Regions from separate parts of the Labrys methylaminiphilus subsp. lupini genome, predicted to be linked through region 1. Evidence: predicted binding sites of a transcription regulator. Region 1 holds the regulator's gene; each other region holds the start of a gene.
What was found. The regulator PhoB, encoded in region 1, activates phosphate uptake and scavenging genes when phosphate is short. The targets are predictions, from matches to a motif close to TGTCATNNANCTGTCAT.

Region 2: a site for PhoB is predicted at 1,647-1,663, ahead of ACN6KF_RS09980 (RNA degradosome polyphosphate kinase). Genes of this name have one in related genera too.
Region 3: a site for PhoB is predicted at 1,932-1,948, ahead of ACN6KF_RS04460 (glycerophosphodiester phosphodiesterase family protein). Genes of this name have one in related genera too.

Annotation. Positions count from the first base shown of each region.
Region 1 covers NZ_JBMDIH010000001.1:3,724,295-3,728,323, forward strand. The annotation lists gene pstB (phosphate ABC transporter ATP-binding protein PstB) at 1-783, shown strand, start outside; gene phoU (phosphate signaling complex protein PhoU) at 819-1,538, shown strand; gene phoB (phosphate regulon transcriptional regulator PhoB) at 1,552-2,253, shown strand; gene ACN6KF_RS17645 (hypothetical protein) at 2,394-3,131, shown strand; gene ACN6KF_RS17650 (RNA polymerase sigma factor) at 3,150-4,029, opposite strand, start outside.
Region 2 covers NZ_JBMDIH010000001.1:2,110,650-2,114,678, forward strand. The annotation lists gene ACN6KF_RS09980 (RNA degradosome polyphosphate kinase) at 1-1,412, opposite strand, end outside; gene ACN6KF_RS09985 (hypothetical protein) at 1,958-3,850, shown strand; gene ACN6KF_RS09990 (P-loop NTPase family protein) at 3,901-4,029, opposite strand, start outside.
Region 3 covers NZ_JBMDIH010000001.1:957,996-962,024, forward strand. The annotation lists gene ACN6KF_RS04450 (ATP-binding cassette domain-containing protein) at 1-87, opposite strand, end outside; gene ACN6KF_RS04455 (ABC transporter substrate-binding protein) at 279-1,349, opposite strand; gene ACN6KF_RS04460 (glycerophosphodiester phosphodiesterase family protein) at 2,017-3,414, shown strand; gene ACN6KF_RS04465 (hypothetical protein) at 3,522-3,902, shown strand; gene ACN6KF_RS04470 (DUF1697 domain-containing protein) at 3,930-4,029, opposite strand, start outside.

The DNA of each region.
Region 1 (4,029 bases):
GCCGAACGCCCCATCGCCAATCCAGCCGCCGCCGTGAAGCTCAAGGTCGAGAATCTCGACTTCTTCTATGGCGAGAAGCATGCGCTCAAGGGCATCAATCTCGACATGATCGACCGGCAGGTCACGGCCATGATCGGCCCTTCCGGCTGCGGCAAGTCCACCCTGCTGCGCGTGCTCAACCGCATGTACGACCTCTATCCGGGCCAGACTGCCAAGGGCCGCGTGCTGCTCGATGGTCAGAACGTCATCGGCAAGGAGATCGATCCGGCAGTGCTGCGCGCCCGCATCGGCATGGTGTTCCAGAAGCCCACGCCCTTCCCGATGTCGATCTATGACAACATCGCCTTCGGCGTGCGCCTGCATGAGTCGATCTCCAAGGCGGAAATGGACAGCCGAGTCGAATGGTGCCTGACCAAGGCCGCCCTGTGGAACGAGGTCAAGGACCGCCTGCACGCCTCTGCGCTCGGCATGTCCGGTGGCCAGCAGCAGCGCCTGTGCATCGCCCGCACCATCGCGGTGAAGCCCGAAGTCGTGCTGCTGGACGAGCCGACCTCCGCGCTCGATCCGATCTCGACCGCCAAGATCGAGGAACTGATCGACGAATTGAAGCGGGACTTCACCATCGTCATCGTCACGCACAATATGCAGCAGGCGGCGCGTTGCGCGGATGTGACGGCCTTCTTCTATCTGGGTGACCTCATCGAGGTCGGCCAGACCAACAAGATGTTCACCACCCCGAACGACAGCCGTACACAGGATTACATCACCGGCCGCTTCGGCTGATCCCTCGGCCAGCGTCGAATTCATTTGGAGGCGGCATGTCCGACCACATCGTTACATCCTTCGATCAGGAATTGCGCGAATTGCGCAACATGATCGCCGAAATGGGTGGCTATGCAGAGAAGAGCGTAGCCGACAGCGTCGAAGCCCTGCTCAAGCGCGACACCCAGCGCGCCAAGGCCGTGATCGAGCTCGATCTGGCGATCGACAAGCTCCAGCGCCAGGTCGAGGACCGGGCTATCCTGGTCATCGCCAAGCGCCAGCCACTGGCACTCGACCTGCGCGAAATCGTCTCGGCCCTGCGGGTGGCCAACGATCTCGAACGCATCGGCGACCTCGGCAAGAACGTCGCCAAGCGCGTGGTCGCCATCCACAGCCATGCGCAGCCGGCCCAGCTCTTCGGCGGTTTCGATCATATGGCTGACCTGGTGCTCGAGCAGCTCAAGCAGGTCCTCGACGCCTTCGCCCAGCGCAATGTCGAAGAAGCGCTCTCGGTCTGGAGTTCGGACGGCGAGATCGATGCGATGTACACCTCGCTGTTCCGCGAATTGCTGACCTACATGATGGAAGATCCGCGCAATATCGGCTTCTGCACCCATCTGCTGTTCTGCGCCAAGAACATCGAGCGCATCGGCGACCATGCCACCAACATCGCCGAGACGGTGCATTACCTGGTGACCGGTGAATCGCCGGCCGGCGAGCGGCCCAAGGCGGACAACAGCACCGATCTCGTCGACCTTCCTGTGCCGGCTAAGTAACAAGGGATAGGCCATGCCTCCCAAGGTTCTGATCGTCGAGGACGAAGAAGCATTGACCCTGCTGCTGCGCTACAATCTCGAAGCCGAAGGCTATGAGGTCGACAGTGTGGCGCGCGGTGACGATGCCGAGATCCGCCTGCGCGAAAGCGTGCCGGATCTGGTATTGCTGGACTGGATGCTGCCGGGGTTGTCGGGTATCGAATTGTGCCGGCGCATCCGCATGCGGCCGGAAACCGAGCGCCTGCCCGTGATCATGCTCACGGCGCGTGGCGAGGAAACCGAGCGTGTGCGGGGTCTGGCCACCGGCGCCGACGATTATGTCGTCAAGCCCTTCTCCGTGCCGGAACTCTCGGCCCGCGTCCGCGCTCTGCTGCGTCGGGCCAAGCCCGATCACGTCGCCTCCCTGCTCAAGGCCGGTGACATTTCCCTCGACCGCGAGACCAAGCGCGTTCATCGCGGCAATCGCGAGATCCGCCTCGGCCCGACCGAATTCCGCCTGCTCGAATTCCTGATGCAGGCGCCGGGACGCGTGTTCGCACGCGAGCAATTGCTCGACAGCGTCTGGGGCCGCGACGTCTACATCGACGAGCGCACGGTCGACGTGCATGTCGGGCGACTGCGCAAGGCGATGAACCGCACGCGCGAGATCGACCCGATCCGCACGGTTCGCGGCGCCGGCTATTCCTTCGACGAGACCTTCGCCAAGCAGGCCTAGGACGGATATTTCATCGCCCGACACCAAGGCCGGCGGCTCGCCGCCGGCCTTGTCGCATCACGTACCCGGTACTCGCCCGATCTAGGCGATTTCAGAGGCTTGCGATAAGACGACTTGCCAAAGAAAATGCCGGGGTTGCCATGATCCGTTCCTTGCTCGTCGCGTCGCTTTTGACTGCCAGTTCGTTGGCGCTGCTTCCCAGCGATGCCGCAGCGGCCAAGCTCAAGAAAACCTTGTGTTCGGGCGAGTTCGGTACCGGCTCCGGCTTGGCGGGCTCCTATATCGGCAAGGATTGCTTCATCGCAGCCGACAGCGACATGCAGGAGCAGGTCGCCGGTATCTGCAAGGAAGGCTCGCGATGCGAGGTCGAGGCCATGGTGGAGGTCGCACCCGATGGCAGCAGGCAGATCAGGACCGTCTTGTCCGTCAGGCAGGCCGGACGCGCGCCCGCCACGCGCATGTCCTATGCCCAGAAGGCGGGCAACTATGCCGACGGCATCTATGCCTTGCAGGACGATGGCTGCGACAAGCAGGGGGCGACGCCAGGCAACCGGGTTTCCGTGCAGCTTCTACGGGCAGCCGGTCCTGCCATCCAGCTCTACGGCAAATATTGCGCGGTCATCGAGGCCGATGGCGAGGAGCCTTCCAGCGCCAAGTTCCAGGCGACGCTGCAGCTTCGATGCGGCAGCTCGCCGGCGCAGGACCAGGCCCTGCGAAGCGGCCGCTCCGGCACGGCGGAAACCATCGTGATGACCCCCGCCCCCGAGCGGCAGCTGTGGCTCGATGAAGACACATTGATCCGTTGCCCGATCAAGCGCGCCTATACACCGCAATGGTGGATCGAGGCCCCGCCCTTCAATGGCCGCTATCCCCAATAGCTTCTGCAGGCGCCGATATCAGCCCAGAGCCGCCAGGCGCCCTTGCAGATAACGGCGGATGACGGGATCACTCTCCAGCCCGATCGCCCGCGAATAGGCGTTGCGGGCCTCCTCCTGCCTTGCGGCGCGGGCCAGCAAGTCCGCGCGTGCAGCCCAATAAGGCTGGTAATCGGCGATCCGCCTGTCGCTGGCGACCTCGTCGAGCCCGGCCAATCCGGCTTGCGGTCCCGCAAGACGGGCGAGCGCCACGGCTCTGTTGATGGCAGCGACGGGGGACGCGGTCAGTAGTACCAAGGCCTCATACAGCGTGACGATCGCGGCCCAGTCCGTCGTCGCGCAGATGCGCCTATTGGCATGGGCCGATTGCAGCGCGGCTTCGAGCTGATAGCGACCGATCTGTCGCGCCTGCCCGGCCCTGGCGAGCAAAGCCTCAGCCTCCTCGATCAGGGCGGCATCCCAACGCGTGGTATCCTGCTGTTCCAACGGGATATAGTCGCCGACCGGGCTACGGCGTGCAGCCCGCCTCGCCTCGGCATGCAGCATCAGGGCCAGCAGGCCGAGCACTTCCGGCTCGCCGGGCAGGAGCGAGACCAGCAACCGGCCGAGCCAGATGCCTTCCACCGACAGATTGCGCTCGCGGGCCTGCGCCCCTTCGGGATCGGCCCAGCCCTCGGCATAGACGGCATAGACGGCCTCCAGTACCGCTTCGAGACGACCGGGCAACTCGTCGGGTTCCGGGATCCGGAAGGGGATGGCGGCCTGCTTGATCTTGAGCTTGGCCCGCACCAATCTCTGGCTCATCGCCGCAGGTGAAACCAGGAAGGCGCTGGCGATCGCGCCGGCGTCGAACCCCAATATCGTCTGCAGGATCAAGGGCGCGCGCACGGCGGCATCGAGC
Region 2 (4,029 bases), 1.6 Mb from region 1:
GTGCCGACATGGCAATAGGATACGAGCTGGCCCATCTCGCGCCGCACCACCAGCGAGAGCTTGGCGTGGGTTTTCAGCTCGATGAAGCCGAACACCACCTGCACACCTGCACGCTCGAGGTCGCGCGCCCAGCGTATGTTGGCTTCCTCGTCGAAGCGCGCCTTCAGTTCCACCAGCGCCGTCACCGATTTGCCGGCCTCGGCCGCCTCGGCGAGTGCCTTGACGATCGGGCTGTTGGAGGAGGTGCGATAGAGTGTCTGCTTGATGGCGACCACGTTCGGATCGCGCGCCGCCTGGTTGAGAAACTGCACCACGACGTCAAAGGATTCGTAGGGATGGTGCACCAGGATGTCCTTCTGCCGGATGGCGGCGAAGGCATCGGCCCCATGATCGCGGATACGTTCGGGCGAACGCGGCGAATAGGGCTTGAATTTGAGGTCCGGACGGTCGAGCCCGACGAGTTGCGACAATTCGTTGAGGGCGAGCATACCCTCGACGCGAAAGACCGCGTCGTCGGCGACATCGAGTTCCTCGGTGACGAATTGGCGGATGCTGTCGGGCATGCCGGCTTCGATCTCAAGGCGGATCACCACGCCGCGCCGGCGCTGTTTCAACGCCGTCTCAAACAGTAGCACCAGGTCTTCGGCCTCTTCCTCGACTTCCAGATCCGAGTTGCGGATGACGCGGAAGGAGCCCTGCCCTTTCACGGTGTAGCCGGGAAACAGCTTGGCGATGAACAGCACCGCCAGATTTTCGAGCGTGATGTAGCGGGCCGCCCCTGTCTCGGCGAAATCCGGCAGGCGGATGAAGCGCTCCACCTTGTGCGGCGCGCGGATCAGGGCGTTCAACATGCGCCCGTCGCTGACGCGTTTGAGCTGCAGGGCGATGGTGAAGCCGAGATTGGGGATGAAGGGGAACGGATGGGCCGGATCCACCGCCAGCGGGGTGAGGATCGGAAAGATGTAGCTGAGGAAATAATCGTCCAGCCAGGCGCGCTCCGCCTTGGACAGATCGCGCGGCTCGGTGATCACGATGCCTTCGAGCAACAGATCGTCGCGCAACTCGGTCCAGCGTTTCTGCTGGTCGCTGGCAAGCTTGGATACGGCCTCGCCGATCTTGACGAGTTGTTCGGCCGGCGACAGGCCATCGGGGCTGCGCGCCGTGACGTCCTCTCGCACCTGGCCGATCAGGCCGGCGACGCGCACCATGAAGAACTCGTCGAGATTGCTGGCCGAGATCGACAGGAAGCGCAACTGCTCAAGCAGAGGGTGGCTCTTGTTGGACGCCTCCTCCAGCACGCGGCGATTGAATTGCAGCCAGGAAATTTCGCGGTTGATGAAGCGATCCGGGCTGACGCGCAGTGCGATCGGGTCCTGAGCAGGAGCCGCCTCGCGCGCCGTCTCGCCTCGCATCACACTCTCTTCCGCCGTCTGTGCCGTGCTGGTCATGGTCGTCAATGCCGCTCACTATGTCCCGGAGCAAACAAGCGTTTCCGTCTAAACGCGCTTTGCTCTCGCTCTCTGGTTCGACGCGTCCTTGCGATTCTTGGCGTGACCGCCAAATCGTAAAACGCTTTAGGCCGGCGTTACAGGTCCCGCCGGTCGGAATCGCTGCCCGTCATGGGGAAATCTGCTTAGGCCGCCTATATGACAATGCTGTCACATAAAATGACCGCCATGGGGAAAATTCGCAAAACTCCTCCCCATCGCCTGTGGAGCCTCCCCGGATTGGCTGAACGAACTGGCCCCGACCGGACTGTATGAGGCATCTTCCGACCGGCCCTCCAATCGTTCATCTACGACGGACGAAACGATTTGTCCGTTCCAAGCAGAGTTTACCGACAAGACCCACGGACAGGCCTTGCCCATAAACCTCGCAAATGTTTGGTGTCTTGCAGAGTCCTCTTGATTGTAACCATGGTTCAATCAAGAGGACTCTGCATAGGAGCAAATCCGGCATGCGCAGGCTCATATTTTTCTCCATGGTCATCCTGACCGTCTTGCTCCTTCAACCGATGCACATTGTGGCCCGGACCAACACCAGCCCAGCCCTCCAAGCCGATCAATCCGGCGCATCCGGATGCGTCTCGGTACGGGATTCCGGCGATCCGAATAGAAATGGAACCGCGCTCATCGGCTGCTTCAACCCAACGACGGGCGCTTTCGAGTTGCCTTCGAACCTCCGCAATCAGGGAGATATCGACGAGCGCGTCCTGAGATCCTATGGGTTTATAGGCGATGGAGGCAGTCACCCCTTGTCCAGCGTCGCCACTCTCAACGGCCGCAGTACCGCCGGCTGGTCCCTGGCACAGTGGCAGATGATACTTCCGGCAGCCCGCGCCCTTTCGGATGAGATCGACGGCACCGTGATCAACTCGCTGATCCAGACGAGGCCGGGCGCCCTGAAGTTCCGTCTAGGCCCTCTGACTGGGCGTTTCTCCGCGCCGATCACCTCTCCCTGCGGTAAGAGCATTCGTTTCGAAGGAGCCGGACCGGAACTCACCATATTTCGCTTCGGCGCCAGTAATGGCTGGGATCACTGCCATGCCGGCGCCCCGAAGGGAGATAAGCTGGAACTCCAAGGCATCAAGTTCCAGTCCAGCGATACCGCTTCCACGAACACCATCGGAATCAACGCCAGGTTTGCACCCAGCGTCAATGGAACCTACTCCAACTTCGCCCTAGAGAACTTCAACACCGGCATGGTCCTGGTCAATTCGGCCGGCACCACGATCGAGGGCGGGATGATCACTGCCGGACCGTCGCGCAAAGGCCTCGCCACCGCGGGAACCGGCATCTGGTTTCGCGGAACGAACACCTTCGTCAATCGGATCCAGAACACGCTGACACAGCACTACAGGGTCGGATATCGCTTCCAGTCGACCAATCCCCCAAAGATGCTAGGGCTCGAGGATCAGAGCCTGATCAATTCGGCGGCCGGGGAGGTAGGCACCTGCATCCAGATCGATTCCGATTACAAGGGTTATTCTCCCCTCCAATATGTGGCGGATAATTTCTCCTGCGATGCCTATGAGGGGCATGTCGACGCAAGACAGGTCTCGCATCTGTCCATCAAGGGCGGCAACTGGCTGATCCACCCCGCCGCCGGTTCGTGGAGCCCGGCTGGCAAGAACTTCTTCAATTTTTGCCGCGCTTCCACGGTACGCCTCGAGGGGGCCTGGATTTCCAACAACGCCCAGGCTCTCGGGGTTCGCTCCCTGATCAATGTTACCGCCGACTCCTGCGGCATTCCGAGCGGAGCCGGTGCATCGGACGTGCAGATCAGGAACAATAAGATCGAGTACAGAAACTTGACAACCTCAGTGGCCATGATCGTCAAGACCGCCGGTACCAGCGGAGTGGTTGTCGCAGGAAATCTCTTTACCGAGTTCTTCAAGCCAGGGCCGCCGCCTTCCAATGCGTTCTCATGGGCCGCTTCGGATGCCCAATCGGCTCTCTATCAGGGCCTCGCTGGCGAGTTCGTGCAGATATCACCGCCACCGGTCGATATGACCGATGGGACGGTCAACGACATCGGGACATTCTCTCTTGGGCCAGGTGTGTGGAGCTGTCATGCCCGGCTCCAGCTCCTGCCGGTTAGGGATGCCAAGGTTCATGCCTTTCAGGGAGCTTTCAGTACCGAGCCCGCCTCGATGCCGGCCACCCCTGGACAAGGCATGTTCATGGAAACCGGTGAATGGTCGAGCCCGGAGATTAGGGGCGTCGGTCCGTTCGCGTTCGATTTCACTACGAGAACGCAGAGCTCCCCTGTCCATATCGTCGGCGCGGCGTCCTTCACCGGCGGCCAGTTGCAGATGAACACCGTCGGCCAATGCATCCGTCTGAGATAGAACTCGTGCCATGCTGGGCGCTTCGCGAAGAAGCTCGATCGCCATCGACCTCACTCATCGTCAAGCGGAGAGGCAAGCACTTCCTTGAGCAGTTCAGCGGCCAGTGCCCGCGTGATGCGGCGGCCGCGCGAAAGACCTTCGCGATCGAGCACGGCGACGACCTGGCGCGCTGCGGCAAA
Region 3 (4,029 bases), 2.8 Mb from region 1:
GAAATGCTTGGAGACATTGCGCAGGCTCAAAATGAGCTCGCCCATGGGCGCGTTGGCCGATGTGGAACTGGGAGAAAGGTCAGTCATGCCGGAATCCTTTCATGTGTGGGATCGGGAAGGCCTGGCTGCTGGAGGGGTTCGAACAGATGCATGTGGCCGTGTCGCCATCCTCCTGCGAGGCAGCATCCTGCGATATCCGTCAATGTATACAGCCGGAGACTGTGTGGGCAGCCGCGATCTCCCGGCCGCTCGGGGCGGCCGGGAGGGCGATGGCATGCTTACTGTGTGATGCCGAGCTTCTTGCAGCCTTCGGCATAGCGTCCGCCGCAGAGCTGATCTGCCGTGGCGATCTTCTTGTCGATGATCTCCGCCTTGAGGTTCTCGGAGGTCACGATGACCGGCACGAACAGCTTGGAGGGCGTGTCGAACAGGGTGGCCTCAGCCTTGGGGGTCTTGCCGCCAAGGAGTTCGAAGGCGACATCGGCGGCGGCGGCGGCGACGATCTCGCTCGGTTTGGAGATGGTATTGTACTGGTCGCCGGCAATGATCAACTGCAGGGCAGCGAGGGTGGCATCATTGCCGGTGACGGGCGGCACGGGGTCGAAGCCGGCCGCCTTGAAGGCTGCGATCGCGCCGCCACCGGTGCCGTCATTGGCAGCGACCACGCCGACGATCTTCTTGCTGAAGCGCGAGATCTGGCCACTGGCCCATTGCTGGGCGTTTGAAGGCAGCCAGTTGGGCGTGTCGAATTCGGCCAGGGTCTTGTAGCCGCCGCTCTTCAGGCCCTCATGGATGCCGTCGCGGATCAGCCGGGCGGCTGCGTCGGTCGGCGAGCCGTTGATCTGCAGCACGCCGGTGTCCTCGGTCGGCGCCTTCGTCGCCTTCAGATGCTCGACCAGGGATTCGGCAATGGCCTTGCCGATCGCCTTATTGTCGAAGGACACGTAGAAATCGGCCTTGGCGTCGGGGATGGGGCGGTCATAGGCGATGACCTTGATGCCCTGGCTCTGGGCCTGCTTGACCATGGAGGCCGCGGCGGCCGAGTCGACCGGATCGAGCACGATGACCTTGGCACCCTGCGTGATCACCGAGTTGAACTGCTGCTGCTGCTTGGAGATGCTGGCGTCGGCGTTCTGGTAGAGCACCTTGCAGCTCTCGCACAGCTTCTTCATCTGGGCGACGAAGCCGGGATGATCATGTTCTTCATAGCGGGTCGAGCCCTGATCGGGCATGAGGAACGCCACGGTGGCGTCCTTGACGGCGGCGTCCTGCGCCAGGGCAGAGGCGCTGCCAAGCAGGGACAGGGCGAGGACGGCGATGCCGGTCGATTTCAAGGATGTGAGTTTCATTCGGGCTTTCTCCCTAGGACTTTATGATTGTTCGAATGATCGATGGTGACGTTGCGCGGCCGAGATTGGTCTAGTGTCCGCCGCGTTCCGGGATGGAGCTTGGCGGTACAACGCATTGGCTGGCCGCAGGGTACCAAGGCGCTGCTATTTTTTGATCGGCGCGTCAGACCCGGCTTGCCGCCGGACCATGGTCAACTGGAAGAAGCAGGGTGATTGGGAGCGCTGGCGCGTGATCCGCGGCGCGTAATGCCGTTTCGAGCCGGGATGACATGGATTGGCGATAATGCTCGCAGCGCCTCTCCCGGGCCGCTTTCGGATCCCTGGGCATGACCGTCTCCCCCAAATGCGGCCGGCTTGACCCTGCCGCTCTTGCCGTCGAGCCAATGACTCTCCAGTCCCATTAAGCTAACCCGTTGGGGAAACTACGTGCCACCACGTTTCACGGGTTGTGGTGATACTTTTTTGATCGCCGAGGCGCAGATCCGGCTGTCTTCCCAGCCGGGGCCCGTTGCGGGTCAAAAATGATGCGTCCGTGTTTCGGCCGGACACGGCGCGGCGTGGTTCTCGTCGACTTGCTTCACCGGTCATCCGGTTGTCAGAAAATTACGACAAGAACATAGGGGCGGGCATTCAGGGGCGATGGCGAGCAAAGGGTGGAGATCCGGTCATGAAATTTGGTTGCGCGAGATGGAATGCTCTTGTCGGTGTGGCTTTGCTCGGCGCTGCCGCCGTGGGCATGGCCCCGTCTTCGGCAGTCCTTGCTCAAACCGCTAGCGCACCGACAGGCGCCAAGTCTTTTCTGACCCTCGACGGCAAGCCGCCGCTGGTCATCGGACATCGTGGCCTGCCGGGCCTCGCGCCGGAAGAGACGGAGGCTTCCTATGATCTGGCCGCGGCCCTCGGGACGGATGCGCTGGAAGAGGATCTGCATTTGACCAAGGATTGCGTGCTGGTGGCGCGCCACAATCCCTGGCTGAGCGACAATACCAACGTTGCGGAGGTGGCCAAGACCAATGCTGAGGTCGCCGCCCGCAAACGCACGGTGCCCGGGGTCACGGTCAAGGTGAAATGGCCCCAGTCGCCGACCAGCGGACCTGCCGAATACCTCACCGACCTGACCGATCCGGCCAATCCCCAATCGGTGCTGAAGTCCCTGGTTGTCGACGGCGAAGACCATACCAATGATTGGTCGATCACCGATTTCACCATGGCTGAGCTGAAGAATTGGATCGCCGGCACCACCTATGACGCGGCCAATGAGCGGCCGAAGGTGTTCAACGGCAAGTTCCCGATCCTCAGCTTCCAGGAGGTCATCGACATCGCCAAGGCCAAGAGTAAGGAAACCGGACGCCCGATCGCCGTCTATCCGGAAACCAAGAACCCATCCTGGAACAATGCGCAGGCCATCGCCAATGGCTGCGGCGCGCCGGGCAGCCGTCCGCTCGAAGATGCCCTGATCAAGATCATCAAGGACAATGGCCTCAACACCAAGGAAGCCCCCATCCTGGTGCAGAGCTTTGAGCCGAGCAGCCTGAAATATATGCGCAAGCACGGTCTGGAGACCCGGCAGGTCCAGCTCATCGATGGGGATGGCATCGACTTCAAGACCGGCAAGGTCCTCTATGACGACATCACCAATTCCCGCCCCTTCGATTGGACCGTCTCGGGCGACCCGCGCTGGTTCGACGCCATGCTGAGCCCGACGGGCCTGGCAGAGATCAAGAGCTATGCCGACGGCATCGGTCCCTGGAAGCCTCAGATCGTCTCGCTCAAGATCTCGCCCTGGAAGGAAATCAATGCCGATGGCACACCCTTCAAGGGATCGACGCCTGATGCTTCGACCCAGGATCCGACCAGCCTCGTCGCCGACGCGCACAAGGCGGGCCTGTTCGTGCATGTCTTCACTTTCCGGAACGAGAAGAAATATCTGGCCGCCGACTATCGCGGAGATCCGAGCCTGGAATATCTGAAGTTCTTCCGCCTGGGCGTGGATGGCGTCTTTACCGATTTCACCCATACGGGCGTCGGTGCCCGCGCCGCGTATCTGCGCGAACTCGGTTGGTAGGAAACCGCCATCACAAATCCGTATGAAAGCGGCAATGTCGGCGTAATCCCGATCTAGCAAGATCCCCCGAGCGCGGGCGGAACGGCATCGCGCTCTGGACCTTCGACATGCGGATCTATTTCCTCTGCCTTTGGCTGCTCGCTCCCTTGGCTGCCCTGCCGGTGCTGGTTTCCACGCCCAAGCCGGTGACGGTTGTTGCCAATCCGTGGCAGGACCTCCTGATGCTCGAGGTCATGGCGACCGAAACGATCGCGCTGGCTTCGAAGGAAGATCTGGAGGCCGCCGAGAAGCGGATCGGCGATTTCGAGGCGGTCTGGCAAAATGCCGAGATCCATGTGAAGCCCTGGGACGGCAGACTTTGGCGGCTGATCGATCAGGCGATCATGCGGGCAGGCGCGGAATTGCGTGGCAGCGAGCGCAGCCCGGTCCGAGCGCGGGCAGCCCTGTCGAGCCTGCTGGCTGCCTTGAACAGCCGGGTGGGTGGATGATGATTTTGGCTGTCCTGCGCAGCAACGTTACACGGCCAGTTTCAAGACCGTGTTCCAGTTGCGGCCGGTCACCAGCGTACCGAGATGGCGCTCGATCAGCTTGGTGGTGAGCTTGGAGCGGGCGATG